Regions from separate parts of the Candidatus Enterococcus palustris genome, predicted to be linked through region 3. Evidence: predicted binding sites of a transcription regulator. Region 3 holds the regulator's gene; each other region holds the start of a gene.
The links. Region 3 encodes CtsR, which represses protease genes until heat stress. Its sites were predicted from a motif close to TTGGTCAAAAAAGGTCAAANA; they were not measured.

Region 1 (4,526 bases), 450 kb from region 3:
CTTACATCAAGCTTGACTAAAAGATTAAATCGTTTTTTTATTGATAGAAAAATCCCTAATTCTAGCAGAGAAAAAGCTTGGGTTGTTCTTTCCGCTGAAGGTGAGATTATTTGGGTTCCAAAATTTGTAAATTCATATTTGAGTATTCCTAAAGAAACTGATAAAATACTCTACAGGCTCCTTTATAAAATAAAAGAGTAAAAACCAAAAATTACTTTTATTCAAAGAAGCAAAATAACATAAAATAATAACTAAGGGCCTCAAAGGAGAAAGAGAGCCGTTGCTCTTGCGAATTTATTCGCTTAAAGCAAGGGACACTACACTAGCGTTTCGATCGCATCAACTTCTAAGTGCTCCAGCACTAAGAGTTGCAGGACGGACCTTAAAGGAAAAGGAGAGCAATATGTTAGAGAACGATATTAAACAAGTTTTGATCACGAAGGAACAAATTCTTGAAAAATCAGTTGAACTCGGGAAACAACTAACAGAAGATTATAAAGGGAAAAATCCTTTAGTGATCGGTATTTTGAAGGGTGCAATACCTTTTATGGCTGATATCACACGCTGTATTGATACTCATTTAGAAATGGATTTTATGGCTGTATCTAGTTATGGAAACGCAACAGTGTCATCTGGCGAAGTGAAGATCATCAAAGATCTAGATACAAATGTTGAAGGTCGTGATATCCTGATTGTAGAAGATATTATCGATAGCGGACGCACGTTGGCTTATCTAGTTGATCTTTTTAAATACAGAAAAGCAGCATCTGTGAAAATTGTCACGTTGTTAGACAAACCAGAAGGTCGTGTTGTTGATATCGTCGCAGACTATGTTGGTTTCGATGTACCCAATGAGTTTGTTGTAGGGTATGGTTTGGATTATGCAGAAGCCTATCGGAATCTCCCTTATGTAGGCGTATTGAAACCTGAAATCTACGAATCAAATTAATATCTCTCTTAGATTTAGTTATGTTACAATGTAATGGTCAGAATTGATAAAAAATAAACCGTAAAATTAAATTACGCACAGTAGTCAAAGGAGGACAGGCATGAATAAAAAGAATAGCGGCATGAAAAATGGCCTTTATTATGTATTACTGATTTTGGCGATGGTCATGGTTGTTTATTTCATCTTTGGAAATAACAATCCCCAGTCACCAGATATCGAATACTCAACCTTCAGTACCCAGTTAGACGAAGGTAAAGTGAAAGAACTGACGATTCAACCAACCAATGGTGTGTATAAAATCACAGGTCAGTACAAAGAAAAACAAGAAATTAAAAATACTGGTGGTCTTTCATTATGGGGATCGACAGAAGTTTCTACAAAAGCATTTACTACGCTTGTCTTACCAAGCGATATCACATTATCTGGTATCCAAGAGTTAGCCAAAGACAATAATGTGAAACTTACAGTGAAAGAACAATCATCAAGCGGTGCTTGGCTTTCGATCTTGTTTAGTTTCTTACCGATCGTATTGTTCATCTTCTTATTCTATATGATGATGGGACAACAAGGCGGCGGTGGCGGTGGCGGCGGCCGTGTTATGAACTTTGGTAAATCAAAAGCCAAAGAAGCAGACAAAAAAGCGAACCGCGTACGCTTCTCTGATGTAGCAGGAGCGGAAGAAGAAAAACAAGAACTAGTGGAAGTGGTCGAGTTCTTAAAAGATCCTCGCCGTTTTGTTGAATTAGGTGCAAGAATTCCTGCTGGTGTTCTATTAGAAGGACCTCCAGGAACCGGTAAAACATTACTTGCTAAAGCCGTTGCCGGTGAAGCAGGCGTACCTTTTTATTCTATCTCAGGTTCAGACTTCGTTGAAATGTTCGTCGGTGTCGGTGCGAGCCGTGTCCGTGACTTATTTGAAACAGCGAAGAAAAATGCTCCAGCGATCATCTTTATCGATGAAATCGATGCAGTAGGTCGTCAACGTGGTGCTGGTATGGGTGGCGGACACGATGAACGTGAACAAACTCTTAACCAATTGTTAGTTGAAATGGATGGATTTGATGGCAATGAAGGCGTAATCGTCGTAGCTGCAACAAACCGTTCAGACGTGTTAGACCCAGCGTTATTACGTCCAGGTCGTTTTGACCGTCAAATTTTAGTTGGTCGTCCTGATGTTAAAGGTCGTGAAGCGATTCTTAAAGTTCATGCTCGTAACAAACCGTTGGCTGATGACGTTGATTTAAAAGTTGTTGCACAACAAACACCAGGTTTTGCTGGTGCTGATTTAGAAAACGTATTGAACGAAGCTGCATTAGTTGCTGCTCGTCGTAATAAAAAGAAAATTGATGCATCCGATGTGGATGAAGCAGAAGATCGTGTAATCGCAGGACCTGCGAAAAAAGATCGTGTGATCAACAAAAAAGAACGCGAAATGGTTGCTTACCACGAAGCTGGACATACAATTGTTGGTTTAGTCTTAAGCCGTGCTCGTATCGTTCATAAAGTGACGATCATCCCTCGTGGACGTGCTGGCGGTTACATGATTGCTTTACCAAAAGAAGATCAATTCTTGATGACCAAAGAAGACATGTTTGAACAAATCGTTGGATTACTTGGTGGACGTACAGCGGAAGAAATTATTTTCGATGTTCAATCAACAGGTGCATCGAATGACTTTGAACAAGCAACAGGTATTGCCCGCAGCATGGTAACTGAATATGGAATGAGCGACAAATTAGGTCCTGTTCAATATGAAGGGAACCATCAAGTATTTGTTGGCCGCGATTATGGTCAAACAAAAGCTTACTCAGAACAAGTAGCATTTGAAATCGATCAAGAAGTACGTCGTATCTTGATGGAAGCTCATGATAAAGCACGTGAAATCATTGAATCTCACCGTGCTCAACACAAACTAATTGCAGAAAAACTGTTAGAGTATGAAACATTAGATGCTCGCAGCATCAAGTCATTGTTTGAAGAAGGCGTTATGCCGCAAGATGTTATCGACAGCCAATTCCCTAGTGAAAAAGCTCAAACATTTGAAGAAGCAAAACGTGCATTAGAAGAGAAAGATGCGCAAAGACAAGCAGAAGAAAAACAAGACTTTGAAGACGCAAAAAAAGAATTACATGACGAAGCAGAAGAAGTAAAAGCGGACAGCGAAAAAACAGAAGAAAAAGTTCAGTCAGAAACTAAATCTGATGATGAACGTAAAAATGATTCTGAATATGACCGTAATAACTTTGACGATCGTTACAAATAAAACATTTAGAGCATCCCTTTTACGGGGTGCTCTTTTCTTCAAGTTGAAATTATTTAGTTGAAAAAATAGCTAAATCCTAGTATTATCTGATAATGAGTCAAAAAACGAAGCAAGTGAGAAGAGGAAAATAAAATGGAAGATTACTTAGTAAAAGCATTATGTTATGAAGGATCGATTCGCGCTTATGCAGTTTGCGCAACAAATACAATATCAGAAGCACAAAAACGTCACGATACATGGAGTTCATCAACTGCAGCGTTAGGCAGAACAATGGTAGGTGCTCTATTATTAGGAGCTACTTTAAAAGGCGATGATAAGCTAACTGTAAAAGTCCAAGGTAACGGGCCAGCAGGAGGAATCGTGGTTGATAGCGATGGTAGTGGGAATACTAAAGGATACATAAAAAATCCTCATGTTAGTTTAACGTTGAATGAAAGTGGCAAAATCGATGTCCGTGGAGCTGTGGGGACTGAAGGGATTTTCACTGTAATCAAAGATTTAGGCTTGAAAGAAACATTTTCTGGGCAAACACCAATCGTTTCTGGTGAAATCGGTGAGGATTTTACCTACTTTATGGCTGTTTCAGAACAAATTCCATCCGCGATTGGTTTGAGTGTTTTAGTTGATACAGATGAAAGTGTAAAAGCTGCTGGCGGTTTTATGATCCAAGTCATGCCTGGAGCCGATGAAAAAACGATCGACTTTATCGAACAACGTTTGCAGGAAGTACCAATGATTTCTCGCTTGATTGATGAAGGGGAATCACCAGAAGGGATATTAGAACGTCTACTTGGCAAAGATGAAATCGAAATCTTAGAAAAAATGCCTGTTCAATTTAAATGTAACTGCTCAAAAGAAAAATTTGGCACAGCAATCATTGCAGTTGGTCTAGATGAAATCAATGCGATGATCGAAGAAGACCACGGAGCAGAAGCGGTTTGTCAATTCTGTGGTAACAAATATCACTATAGTGAAGAGGATTTAATTGAACTACGAGATGAAGCAATCAAAAATACGCGTGAAAAGTAGGAGAGATGCACTATGTGGAAAATAGGAAATGTCGAAATTCCAAATCGTGTTGTAGTAGCCCCAATGGCGGGGATTAGCAATGCTGCTTTTCGTGTAACGGTCAAAGAATTTGGTGCAGGCCTTGTTGTCTGTGAAATGATCAGTGACAAAGGCATTCAGCAAAGAAATCAAAAAACATTAGATATGCTCTATATAGATGAGAAAGAATACCCGTTAAGTGTACAGATTTTCGGTGGAGACAAAGAAAACTTGGTGGAAGCAGCAAAATTTGTAGAAGAAAATACA
Region 2 (4,526 bases), 1.2 Mb from region 3:
TATGCAATACATCTGGATGGGCTTTTTCGATTTCATCTAATAAAATCAAGCTGTATGGATTACGACGAACTTTTTCAGTTAGTTGTCCTGCTTCATCATAACCAACATAGCCAGGAGGTGAGCCAATCAATTTAGATACGCTGTGTTTTTCCATATACTCACTCATGTCGAAGCGAATCATAGAATCTTCTGAACCAAATAATTCATAAGCTAATTGCTTCGCTAATTCTGTTTTACCTACACCAGTTGGTCCAACAAATAAGAAGGAGCCGATTGGGCGATTTTGTTTGCCTAAACCTACACGGTTACGACGGATTGCTTTTGAAACTTTATCGACAGCATCGTCTTGACCTACAACGTGAGCTTTTAAATCAACTGCTAAGTTTTTCAACTGCGTTTGTTCTTTTTCTTTTAAATCACCAACGGGGATACCCGTTTTTTGTTCGACGATGGCTTCAATATTATTTTCATCGATCAAAGGTGTTTCTTCATCGCTGATTTGTTTGTCTTTCATTGTTTGTAATTTGTTGATTTGATCACGGTAGTACGCTGCTTTTTCAAAATCTTCTTCTGCAGAAGCTTGTTGTTTTTGTTGTTCAGCATCTGCCAGTTTCTTTTCAATCGTTTTAGGATCGACGATTTGAATCGTCAAATTCATTTTAGAACCAGATTCATCTAATAAATCGATTGCTTTATCTGGTAAGAAACGGTCTTGGATGTAGCGATTTGATAAAGTTGCAGCCGCTTTGATTGCTTCATTAGTGTATTTTACATGATGATAATCTTCATATCGTTTTTGCAAGCCTTTCAAAATCGCAATGGTTTCATCAACGGTTGGTTCGTCTACACGAACTGGTTGCATCCGACGTTCTAAAGCGGCATCTTTTTCAATGATGCGGTATTCATTTAATGTTGTTGCGCCAACCATTTGCAACTCACCACGAGCAAGCGCTGGTTTTAAAATATTACCTGCATCCATGTTGCCGTCACCAGCAGCACCTGCACCAACGATTTCATGAACTTCGTCGATGAATAAGATGATATTTTCCGCTTGTTTGATTTCATCGATCAATTTTTGCATACGCTCCTCAAATTGACCGCGGATACCTGTGCCTTGAACGAGTGAAACAACATCTAAACGGATAACCTCTTTATCCAATAATTTTTGTGGTACATCGCCATCGACGATTTTTTGTGCCAGTCCTTCAACAACTGCTGTTTTACCAACACCAGGTTCACCGATCAGAACTGGATTATTTTTAGTCCGGCGATTTAGAATTTCAATCACGCGTTTGATTTCGTCATCACGACCGACAACGGGATCAACATCGCCATTTCTTGCGGCTTGTGTAATATTGATGCCGTACTCACCTAGTAAGCCGTTAGCTTGATTTGCGTTTCCTCTAGGTGGTTGGCCTCCATTAAAGCCATTTCCGTCCCCAAATTGAGTTGGGGGTGTTTGACCATTAGGATTCCCTTGTTGTTCTTGCATTTGTCGAGACAAGGAGCGATATAAATCATCTAAACTTCCAAAACCAAATGGATCTTGTTGAGACATTGTTGGTTGATTATCATTTGCTTGTGCTTTTAATTTTTGATAGCAACTTTGGCAATAGTCTAATTGTTTTCTTTGACCATTAACATTCGCATATAAGTGGATCGTTGCTGGATTTTGTTGACAATTTTGACAGATCATAGGATAAAACACGTCCTTTCGTAATAAGACTAATCATGTATCAAAGTCATTGTGATAAAGTCAAATAGTCTGCTGACCATTTTTGACCTTTGAGAATATTATAGCATCTTTTTAGCAAGAATCAAGCAATTGAACTTTGTATTAGCCTGATAGATATGGGATAAAAACTTAGCGATAAATTATTTATTTTATTGAGTTAGTAGAATTTATTCTATTTTTATAAACTTATTAAGATTTGTTTATATGAATTGTAGGGATAATTTAGACAAATATCTATTTTTGTCATACAATATCTTCAGTCTAAAAATAAAAGTGAAAGCTGTGATCAATCAATGTATGAAAATCCCTTTGAAGAACAAATCAATGCCTTAAAAGAAGGAACCATTTCCGAACTTATCATAGAACCAAAAGACTTTACAGCCTTTAGAGAGGTTTGGAAAAATTTGCCAGATAGAATGTCAATTGTTGGGGAAGCTGGATTAAATGGACGAATTATATATCATTATATGAAAGAAGAAAAATAATTGATCATTTTGATTGATAAAAAAAAGGTGAAAAGTGTTGTAACTACTCACAAAAAATGGTAATCTTAAAAATTGAAAGGGTATTATCCAGATTCTAGTTTCACTTGAAACGTACAGGGAAAGGAAAACCCTAACATAAAAAATTATTTTACTTACGAAGGAGACCGATTTATATGGAAAAGAAAGAATTTCACATCGTAGCAGAAACAGGGATTCACGCTCGTCCAGCTACATTATTAGTACAAACTGCAAGTAAATTTAACTCAGATATTAACTTAGAATACAAAGGTAAATCTGTTAACCTTAAATCAATCATGGGCGTTATGTCTTTAGGCGTTGGCCAAGGTTCAGACGTAACTATCTCTGTTGATGGTGTAGACGAAGCTGATGCATTAGCAGCAATCGTAGACACTATGAAAAAAGAAGGATTGTCAGAATAATGTCTGAAATGCTAAAAGGAATTGCCGCAAGTGATGGTGTTGCTATCGCTAAAGCTTACCTGTTAGTTCAACCTGATTTGTCTTTCGATAAAAAATCTGTAGATGATACATCTGCTGAAGAAAGTCGTTTAGATGATGCTTTAGCAAAATCTACGACTGAATTGCAAGCAATCAGAGAAAAAGCAGCGCAAAGCCTTGGTGAAGAAGAAGCTCAAGTATTTGATGCTCATTTGATGGTTTTATCAGATCCGGAAATGATCGGTCAAATCAAACAAAACATTCAAGATAACAAAGTAAATGCTGAATCTGCGTTAAAAGAAGTAACAGATATGTATATCGGTATGTTCGAAGCAATGGATGATAATGCATACATGCAAGAACGCGCTGCTGATATTCGCGACGTTGCAAAACGTATTTTGGCTCATTTATTAGGTGTTACTCTTCCAAATCCTTCAATGATCAACGAAGAGGTAGTTGTGGTTGCCCATGACTTAACACCAAGTGATACCGCTCAATTAGACCGTACGTATGTAAAGGCATTCGTAACAGATATTGGCGGACGTACGTCTCATTCAGCGATTATGGCTCGTTCTCTAGAAATTCCTGCAATTGTAGGAACAAAAGAAATCACTGCCAAAGTCAAAGAAGGCGATATTTTAGCTGTTAACGGAATCGATGGCGATGTTATCGTTCACCCAACAGACGCTGAAAAAGCTGATTTTGAAGCAAAAGGCAAAGAATACGCTGACCTTAAAGTTGAGTGGGAAAAATTAAAACATGCTGAAACAGTGACTGCTGATGGTAAACACATCGAGTTAGCTGCTAACATTGGTACACCTAAAGATTTAGAAGGCGTACACAACAATGGTGCTGAAGCTGTTGGTTTATATCGTACAGAATTCCTTTACATGGATTCTCCTGATTTCCCAACAGAAGATGAACAATATACAGCTTATACTGCAGTACTTGAAGGCATGAACGGTAAACCTGTCGTGGTTCGTACAATGGATATCGGTGGAGATAAAGAATTACCTTATCTTCAATTACCGCATGAAATGAACCCATTCTTAGGGTATCGTGCATTACGTATCAGCTTATCTGAACGTGGCGACGAAATGTTCCGTACACAAATGCGCGCATTATTACGTGCTTCTGTTCACGGTAACTTACGTATCATGTTCCCGATGGTTGCAACGTTAAAAGAATTTAGAGCAGCGAAGAAAATCTTTGAAGAAGAAAAAGCAAAATTAGTTTCTGAAGGAACTAAAGTTTCTGATACGATTCAAGTCGGTATCATGATCGAAATTCCTGCAGCAGCTGTAATTGCTGATAAATTCGCCAAAGAAGTTGATTTCTTCAGTATTGGAACAAATGACTTGATTCAATACACAATGGCAGCAGACCGTATGAACGAACGTGTTTCTTACTTGTACCAACCATATAACCCATCAATTTTACGTTTGATCAAAAACGTGATTGACGCATCTCATGCTGAGGGTAAATGGACTGGTATGTGTGGAGAAATGGGTGGCGATCAAATGGCTGTACCATTATTGGTAGGAATGGGCTTAGATGAGTTCTCAATGAGTGCGACATCTATTCTTCAAACGCGTAGCTTGATGAAACGTCTAGACACTAAGAAAATGGCTGAACTTGCGGATCGTGCGTTGAATGACTGCGATACAATGGAAGAAGTTATTGACTTGGTTAAGGATTATACGAAATAAAACAATAAGCAAAAGCGTTCACTAATCAGAATATTTTCTGACTAGTGAACGCTTTTTTTGTTAGTAGTTAAATTCAATAAAATTTTCTTAAAACTGAGCGTACTTAAGGAATAAAAAAGAGTATTATTGTATAGTAATG
Region 3 (4,526 bases):
GAGAATGCCGGTATGAGTAGCGAAAGACGGGTGAGAATCCCGTCCACCGTATGACTAAGGTTTCCTGGGGAAGGCTCGTCCGCCCAGGGTTAGTCGGGACCTAAGCCGAGGCCGATAGGCGTAGGCGATGGACAACAGGTTGATATTCCTGTACCAGTTGTTTTTGTTTGAGCAATGGAGGGACGCAGGAGGCTAAGGAATGCATGCGACTGGAAGTGCATGTCCAAGCAGTAAGTCTTGAGTAGAGTCAAATGCTTTACTCTATACGGACAAGCTGTGATGGGGAGGGAAATAATAGTACCGAAGTTCCTGATGTCACACTGTCAAGAAAAGCTTCTAGTGAGAAAACAACTGCCCGTACCGTAAACCGACACAGGTAGTCGAGGAGAGTATCCTAAGGTGAGCGAGCGAACTCTCGTTAAGGAACTCGGCAAAATGACCCCGTAACTTCGGGAGAAGGGGTGCTGACTTCGGTCAGCCGCAGTGAATAGGCCCAAGCGACTGTTTATCAAAAACACAGGTCTCTGCAAAATCGAAAGATGAAGTATAGGGGCTGACGCCTGCCCGGTGCTGGAAGGTTAAGAGGATGGGTTAGCTTCGGCGAAGCTCAGAATTGAAGCCCCAGTAAACGGCGGCCGTAACTATAACGGTCCTAAGGTAGCGAAATTCCTTGTCGGGTAAGTTCCGACCCGCACGAAAGGCGTAACGATTTGGGCACTGTCTCAACGAGAGACTCGGTGAAATTTTAGTACCTGTGAAGATGCAGGTTACCCGCGACAGGACGGAAAGACCCCATGGAGCTTTACTGTAGCTTGATATTGAGTGTTTGTACCACATGTACAGGATAGGTAGGAGCCGATGAACCCGGAACGCTAGTTTCGGTGGAGGCGCTGGTGGGATACTACCCTTGTGTTATGAACCCTCTAACCCGCACCACTTATCGTGGTGGGAGACAGTGTCAGGTGGGCAGTTTGACTGGGGCGGTCGCCTCCTAAAGAGTAACGGAGGCGCCCAAAGGTTCCCTCAGAATGGTTGGAAATCATTCGCAGAGTGTAAAGGCAGAAGGGAGCTTGACTGCGAGACTTACAAGTCGAGCAGGGACGAAAGTCGGGCTTAGTGATCCGGTGGTTCCGCATGGAAGGGCCATCGCTCAACGGATAAAAGCTACCCTGGGGATAACAGGCTTATCTCCCCCAAGAGTCCACATCGACGGGGAGGTTTGGCACCTCGATGTCGGCTCGTCGCATCCTGGGGCTGTAGTCGGTCCCAAGGGTTGGGCTGTTCGCCCATTAAAGCGGCACGCGAGCTGGGTTCAGAACGTCGTGAGACAGTTCGGTCCCTATCCGTCGCGGGCGTTGGAAATTTGAGAGGAGCTGTCCTTAGTACGAGAGGACCGGGATGGACTTACCGCTGGTGTACCAGTTGTTCTGCCAAGGGCATTGCTGGGTAGCTATGTAGGGAAGGGATAAACGCTGAAAGCATCTAAGTGTGAAGCCCACCTCAAGATGAGATTTCCCATTTCTTTAAGAAAGTAAGACCCCTGAGAGATGATCAGGTAGATAGGTTGGAAGTGGAAGTGCAGTGATGTACGGAGCGGACCAATACTAATCGGTCGAGGACTTAACCAAAGAAACGAAATAAAAAAGTTTTTTCGGAATGTTTGATTACTACTTCAATCCAGTTTTGAGTGAATAATCACTCAACTTAATAGTAACAACACCCAGTGTGGTGGCGATAGCGAGAAGGATACACCTGTTCCCATGCCGAACACAGAAGTTAAGCTTCTTAGCGCCGATTGTAGTGAAGGGTTTCCCTTTGTGAGAGTAGGACGTCGCCACGCTAAAGTGTTGTCTTGGAGGTTTAGCTCAGCTGGGAGAGCACCTGCCTTACAAGCAGGGGGTCGGCGGTTCGATCCCGTCAACCTCCATTTTTTGAGCCGTTAGCTCAGTTGGTAGAGCATCTGACTTTTAATCAGAGGGTCGCAGGTTCGAGCCCTGCACGGCTCATAGAAATATTTTGCGGGTGTGGCGGAATTGGCAGACGCACTAGATTTAGGATCTAGCGCCTTACGGCGTGGGGGTTCAAGTCCCTTCACCCGCATTTTTAGTCTCGTTTTAATACTAGGCGATTATAACGCCGGCTTAGCTCAGTTGGTAGAGCATCTGATTTGTAATCAGAGGGTCGAGGGTTCAAATCCTTTAGCCGGCATCCAGACTGCGGAAATAGCTCAGTGGTAGAGCACCACCTTGCCAAGGTGGGGGTCGCGGGTTCGAACCCCGTTTTCCGCTTTGCTTGTTCTTTCGCCGGGGTGGCGGAACTGGCAGACGCACAGGACTTAAAATCCTGCGGTGAGTGATCACCGTACCGGTTCGATTCCGGTCCTCGGCATAGAAATGTAGCACCCATAGCTCAACTGGATAGAGTGCTTGACTACGAATCAAGAGGTTAGGGGTTCGACTCCCTTTGGGTGCATACTTTGAATGTTTGACTACGAATTAGAAGGTAGAGAAACTTAGTTCCTTTTAAGCGTTTAGTCTTTTTTTATTATTATAGCTACGGGAAGTAGCTCAGCTTGGTAGAGCACTTGGTTTGGGACCAAGGGGTCGCAGGTTCGAATCCTGTCTTCCCGATTTGATGAACAGAGTGGTCTTCTCTGTTCTTTTTTTGTTTACTTGTTTATCTTTTCTTATCAAATTAGGCATTCTCCTTTATTAAACACTTAAAGTTATGTATAATTAAGGTCAGTATTAGTCAAGGGAAAAGGATGAGTGTGATGAGTAATCAAAATACTTCAGATTTAATAGAAGCATATTTAAAAAAAATTCTTGAAGAAAGTAGTAAGATTGAGATTCGTAGAGCTGAAATGGCTCATTTATTCAATTGTGTTCCCTCCCAGATTAATTATGTGATCAATACGCGTTTTACGATCCAACGAGGTTATTCTGTCGAGAGTAAGCGTGGTGGCGGTGGTTATATTAGGATCGCCAAAGTCCAAATTTCTGATAGTGATCAATTATTAAAACAAATTGCCCAGTTTACGGGAAATGGACTTTCAGAAAAGGATGCACTGATTTTTATACAAAAGTTGTATGAAGAAGAAGTGATTACCAAAAGAGAAGGAAATCTGATGTTGTCTGTTCTTGGGAAACAGGTTTTAGGCAAAGCAGGATCAAATGAAGATTATTTACGTGCTCAATTGATGCATTCATTTTTAGAACGTTTGAGTTACGAGGAGGAATGATAGTATGGACGAATTATTTACAGAAAGTGCCAAGGCAGTACTAGCCATTGCACAAGAAGAAGCAAAGTATTTTAGGCATCAATCCGTGGGCTCAGAACATTTATTATTGGCTTTAGTTTTAGAGCCTAATGGCATTGCTGGAAAATCTTTGCGTCAGTTGAATGCTGATAAAAATGATATCCGTGAAGAAATTGAACACTTAACTGGCTATGGAACAGTTAAAGGTTATCCTAAAGGTGCTTATTTACCCTATTCTCCTCGCGCGAAACAAATCTTTGCGTACGCCGGAGATGAAGCGAAACGTTTAGGGGCACCAAATATTGGAACTGAACATATTTTACTAGGTTTATTAAGAGATGAAGATATATTAGCTTCACGTATTTTATTGAATTTAGGTTTAAGTTTATCCAAAATGCGTCAGTTATTAATGAAAAAAATAGGTATTACTGATCCACAAATGAGCGGCAATGTAGGACGTCGCCGAAATAATCAAGCTCAAAAAGCAGCACCAAAAGGAACACCGACTTTAGACTCATTAGCACGTGATTTAACGAAATTAGCACGTGAAAATAATCTTGATCCTGTAGTTGGACGTTCACAAGAGGTTAGACGATTGATTCAAATTCTAAGTCGTCGTACAAAGAATAATCCTGTTTTAGTCGGTGAGCCAGGTGTTGGTAAAACAGCAATTGCTGAAGGATTAGCACAAAAAATCGTGAATGGCGAAGTACCAGAAGATATGTTAGAAAAACGCTTGATGATGTTGGATATGGGAGCGTTAGTTGCTGGGACTAAGTATCGTGGTGAATTTGAAGATCGATTAAAAAAAGTCATTGATGAAATTTATCAAGATGGCGAAGTAATTTTATTTATCGATGAATTGCACACCTTGATCGGTGCAGGTGGTGCGGAAGGTGCTATTGATGCATCGAATATTTTAAAACCAGCCCTTGCAAGAGGGGAACTACAAACAATTGGAGCAACAACATTAGATGAATACCAGAAATATATAGAAAAAGATTCTGCTTTGGAACGCCGTTTTGCTCGTGTACAAGTCGACGAACCGACACCAGAAGAAGCAGAAGAGATTTTAAAAGGTTTGCGTTCACGATATGAAGAACATCATGGCGTAGAAATCACGGATGATGCGTTGCATGCGGCGGTTCAACTATCCGTACGTTACATTAATTCTCGTCAATTACCAGATAAAGCAATCGATTTGATGGATGAGTCTTCAGCTAAAGTTCGTTTAGACTTGGCAGATGAACCTTCGGAAATCAATAAC
Region 4 (4,526 bases), 1.3 Mb from region 3:
ATTTCCTGGTAAGGCCATGCCTAAAACTTCCATCAAACAATTCATCGAATTCGCTGTAAACATCCCCGCACATGAACCGCAAGTCGGACAAGCATTTTGTTCCATAAAGTTAAATTCTTCTTCAGTCATCTTACCTTCTTTAAAGGTTCCGACTGCTTCAAACATGTTAGAAAGAGTGGTTGTATGTCCTCTAGGATCAACCCCGGCTTTCATTGGCCCACCTGAACAGAAGATTGCTGGGACATTCGTTCGAACACTTGCCATAAGCATTCCTGGAGTGATTTTGTCGCAGTTTGGAATATAAAAAACACCATCAAACCAATGGGCATTGATTACTGTCTCTGCTGCATCCGCAATGATCTCTCTACTAGGCAGTGAGTAGCGCATACCAATATGTCCCATGGCAATTCCATCATCTACCCCAATCGTATTGAATTCAAAAGGAATCCCTCCTGCTTCACGGATCGCCTCTTTGGCAACATCTGCTAACTCTCTTAAATGCACATGACCTGGTACAATATCAATATAAGAATTACAAATTGCTATAAACGGCTTCTGCATATCTTTGGCATTTTTCACTTGACCCGTCGCATAAAGTAAACTTCTAGCGGGTGCGGCTTCAATCCCTTTTTTTATTTGGTCACTACGCATTTTTCATCCACTCCAATTCAATTGTCTACAGAAGAACTTATATTTTATTCTCCTGATTCATTTTTGTATTTACTTCACTTGCTTCTCTACATCACTTTTTACAAAAAAAGACATCCCATCGATTAAATGGGATGTCTTAGTAAGAACCCCATCTACCAAAGACAAACAGGACTCAAACATCTGCGAAATTTCTCAGTGTTCTAAGTCCTACACGATAAAATAATGACTAATACGTGATTGTTGTTTGTCTTTTTCATGGCAATGGTCTCCTCTTTTAAAAAAATCTATAAAGATTAAAATAGCATGTGATAAATAAAAGCTTTTGTTAACTATATACCTAATAAATGAGAATGTCAATAAAATTTGATAAAAAGATTCAGAAAATTCTAAAAACATCAGCATATCCTTTCTTACTTATTGTTTGATAATACTAAAAAAAAAAACCTATATTGTTTGCCTCGATTATCTATGCTAAAGTATATGAGTTGAAAACGATTTTATTTTTAAACTTAATTAGAAAAGGAAGATGAGTTACGAATGAAAAAAGCAACAGCAATCATTATTTGCATGACGGGGATTTTGTTATTAGGGGGATGTACTAATTCAAAAACAAACAAAGAAACTAAAGCAAATCCAGAAGAAACACAAGCTCTTTTTGAAAAAGCAGATACAACTTTATCTAGTTTAGAAAAAGAGATAGATGCTAGCTATACAGATAACACAAAGGAAGCAATAAAAAAAGATATCACTCTAGCCAAAGTCAGCGAGTTTGAACAAGAGCTTAAAGATTTACCTAAAGATGATTTTACTTCTATTGAAGAAAAAGAAAAGGTTACAGCTTATACGACTCGTAAAAAAGAAGTAACGGAAGAACTTCCTGCATTGAGAGAAAAAATTACAAACCTATCCGCAAAAGACATTATTACTCGTTTTCAATCAGAGGGATTGACTGTTCACTACGTACAAGAAATGAAAAAACCGCAAGATTTTGGTGCTGCACCAACATATGCTAAATCTGCTTATATTTTTGGTGTAGAAGAAGATCCTTTCTACGCTGATAGTGAAGACTTAATGGATAAATACAAAAATGCTCGAGTGATGACATTTGAAAAAATCGACGATCTGAACAAAACCAAAAGCTATTATGATGAATTGGGGCAGCAATCAGGGATACTCTACTCCCATACATTTGGAAATGATGCACGCTTTTTCCTAATTCAAATGAATGGAGATATTCCGCAAGAAACATTTGACTTGTATAAGAATAGTTTAGCTGAATGGAAATAGTGGCAACATCATAAAAGAAAAACTGCTGACACCTTTTTATGGGTATCAGCAGTTTTTTTAGTTTCTTTGGAAATAATATAAAGGTTTATGTGTCAAACGCTTCATTTGTCTTTTTTTATCTTCAATAATCGAAAGTAGCTCTTCTGAGAAGCTTTCTAAAATAACTCGGCCGCCCTTATAAGTGCTTCCTCCCATTGAGATCACTTCATCAGGTGTTAAGATTACTTTTCGATGAGCAATTTTCTTAAAAAATTCTTCGATCAAATAAGTTGGCAAATAAAAATTATTTTGAGCCGAAAAAGATTCCAAATAAATGAAATCATCAATACTGATATAACAATCATCCATTGACATAAAATTCACAGATTTGTCTACATAAATGTCTCTTTTTTGTAGGATTTCATTAATCTTTTTGTTCAAAAGATTCAGTGTTTCTATTTCTTTGACAAAATTTTCTAGTTCTCGATAACGTACCGCTTTGCGTTCGTCGTATGTTACACGTAAAGCGACACCAACCGATACAATAACTGCGCCAATCAAAACGCCAGTTATTCCTGCAATAAAAACAACCATTCGGATTCCCTCACTCTTTTCATTCTTATTTTTTTAGTATAACATACTCTTTCACAAGCGTAAAAAAATAAGATGGAAATACAAAGGATTAAAAATAAATTTAATAGTAAGTCGTGATTCTTCTCAATACAGTATTTCTACTTATTTTTTATAGTAAAATAAAAATAGCTAGCGTGTTAGATTCTACTATTTTGTCAAAGCTTTAAAGTTGACCTTTATTGACCAATAAAGTATACTTTTTTTAAGCATTAAGGTATGCTTTGTGATAAAATGATTTGAAGAGTTTTTTATATAGGAGGAATATACTATGAATTTAATACCAACAGTCATTGAACAATCATCTCGTGGAGAAAGAGCATATGATATTTATTCACGATTATTAAAAGATAGAATCATCATGTTAAGTGGCCCAATCGATGATAATGTAGCAAACTCAGTTATTGCCCAATTACTATTTTTAGATGCCCAAGACTCTGAAAAAGATATCTACATTTACATCAATTCACCTGGGGGCAGTGTTTCTGCTGGATTGGCAATTTTCGATACAATGAATTTTGTTAAAGCAGATGTACAAACAATTGTTTTAGGAATGGCAGCATCTATGGGAAGTTTCCTATTAACTGCTGGTACAAAAGGCAAGCGTTTTGCCTTACCAAATGCTGAAATCATGATCCATCAACCACTAGGCGGCGCCCAAGGTCAAGCAACAGAGATCGAAATCGCAGCGAAACATATTCTTGATACACGCGATCGCTTAAATAAAATCTTAGCAGAACGTACTGGTCAACCACTTGAAGTCATTGAACGCGATACAGATCGTGATAACTTTATGACTGCTCAACAAGCAAAAGAATACGGTCTGATCGATGAAGTTATGGAAAATAGCAGTTCTTTAAGCAAATAATCACCTGCCCAAATTTTCTTTTGAAAATTTTGGGCATTTTTATTTAAACTAGGAACGAAAAGCGATACACTTAGATTAGAAGAAATGAAAGGATGATATTACAATGGATATTTCAGTTATTGATGCAACAAAAGTAACAACAAAAAATGGTTTGGCAATTGGACAAGACTCAGCACCAATAAAAATGGTGGAATTTATGAATGTTCGCTGTCCTTATTGTAAAAAATGGTTTGAAGAATCGTTTGATTTACTAAATGAGTATGTTAAAGCTGGCAAAGTTCAACGAATCATCAAACTATTTGATAAAGAGAAAGAAAGTTTGCAACGCGGCAATGTAATGCACCATCACATCAACTATGATTTACCTGAAAAAGGATTGACTGATTTAAAACAAATGTATGATACACAAGATCAGTGGGGAAATCTTTCTCTAGAAGATGTAGCAGTATTTGCTGAAGACAATTTGCAATTGTCTAAAAAAGAAGAACCAACCATTATCCAAGCAGTTATTGCAGAAGCAGAAGCCGCAAATATTAAATTTGTACCGACAATCGTGATTGGTGAGCATATCTTTGATGAATCAGTAACAAAAGAAGAATTGATCAGCTATTTAGAAGGCAAATAAAAAATAAGGCAAAGCTAATTAAGCTTTGTCTTATTTTTTTTAGCTACATCAGCTAATTTCTGTTTCTTTTCGAATGAAGAATCTTCAACTTCTTTTTCAGCATCCTCACCAAAACTCAAAATTTTGTCCACGTCTTCTTTTCCAAGAAACGTTCCTAAACCTTCTCCAAGTTGCTTGATCTGCCTCATAATAAAATCTTTATCTTCTACGCCCATTCTCTTCACCCAACTCTCTGCTCATTCATCCAGCAATCCATAAGAAGTTACGCACTTTTCTCTCTTAATTTATCAGCAAATTCATTGATTTTGCGAATACGGTGATTGATTCCTGATTTTGAAATCGCACCTGATGGAATCATCTCGCCTAATTCTTTCAAACTTACTTCCGGGTACTCTAAACGTAATTCTGCAATTTCCTGCAGTTTACCTGGCAATGCTGCCAAGCCTACAACACTTTCAATATACTGAATATTTTCAATTTGTTTTG

Region 1: the regulator CtsR is predicted to act here: its motif matches at 983-1,003, upstream of ftsH (ATP-dependent zinc metalloprotease FtsH).
Region 2: the regulator CtsR is predicted to act here: its motif matches at 1,766-1,786, upstream of A5821_RS16760 (ATP-dependent Clp protease ATP-binding subunit).
Region 4: the regulator CtsR is predicted to act here: its motif matches at 2,717-2,737, upstream of clpP (ATP-dependent Clp endopeptidase proteolytic subunit ClpP).

What each region holds. Positions count from the first base shown of each region.
Region 1 covers NZ_CP147244.1:1,983,176-1,987,701, reverse strand. Annotated here, with positions in the region: gene tilS (tRNA lysidine(34) synthetase TilS) at 1-201, shown strand, start outside; gene hpt (hypoxanthine phosphoribosyltransferase) at 404-949, shown strand; gene ftsH (ATP-dependent zinc metalloprotease FtsH) at 1,050-3,212, shown strand; gene hslO (Hsp33 family molecular chaperone HslO) at 3,345-4,241, shown strand; gene dusB (tRNA dihydrouridine synthase DusB) at 4,254-4,526, shown strand, end outside.
Region 2 covers NZ_CP147244.1:3,586,659-3,591,184, forward strand. Annotated here, with positions in the region: gene A5821_RS16760 (ATP-dependent Clp protease ATP-binding subunit) at 1-1,696, opposite strand, end outside; gene A5821_RS16765 (hypothetical protein) at 2,029-2,220, shown strand; gene A5821_RS16770 (phosphocarrier protein HPr) at 2,394-2,660, shown strand; gene ptsP (phosphoenolpyruvate--protein phosphotransferase) at 2,660-4,387, shown strand.
Region 3 covers NZ_CP147244.1:2,429,511-2,434,036, reverse strand. Annotated here, with positions in the region: rRNA gene A5821_RS11470 (23S ribosomal RNA) at 1-1,628, shown strand, start outside; rRNA gene rrf (5S ribosomal RNA) at 1,725-1,840, shown strand; tRNA gene A5821_RS11460 (tRNA-Val) at 1,855-1,927, shown strand; tRNA gene A5821_RS11455 (tRNA-Lys) at 1,934-2,006, shown strand; tRNA gene A5821_RS11450 (tRNA-Leu) at 2,019-2,100, shown strand; tRNA gene A5821_RS11445 (tRNA-Thr) at 2,136-2,208, shown strand; tRNA gene A5821_RS11440 (tRNA-Gly) at 2,217-2,288, shown strand; tRNA gene A5821_RS11435 (tRNA-Leu) at 2,303-2,388, shown strand; tRNA gene A5821_RS11430 (tRNA-Arg) at 2,399-2,472, shown strand; tRNA gene A5821_RS11425 (tRNA-Pro) at 2,557-2,630, shown strand; gene A5821_RS11420 (CtsR family transcriptional regulator) at 2,774-3,241, shown strand; gene A5821_RS11415 (ATP-dependent Clp protease ATP-binding subunit) at 3,246-4,526, shown strand, end outside.
Region 4 covers NZ_CP147244.1:3,699,855-3,704,380, reverse strand. Annotated here, with positions in the region: gene ilvD (dihydroxy-acid dehydratase) at 1-651, opposite strand, end outside; gene A5821_RS17275 (hypothetical protein) at 1,189-1,938, shown strand; gene A5821_RS17270 (hypothetical protein) at 1,996-2,511, opposite strand; gene clpP (ATP-dependent Clp endopeptidase proteolytic subunit ClpP) at 2,819-3,415, shown strand; gene A5821_RS17260 (DsbA family protein) at 3,519-4,040, shown strand; gene A5821_RS17255 (hypothetical protein) at 4,055-4,255, opposite strand; gene whiA (DNA-binding protein WhiA) at 4,303-4,526, opposite strand, start outside.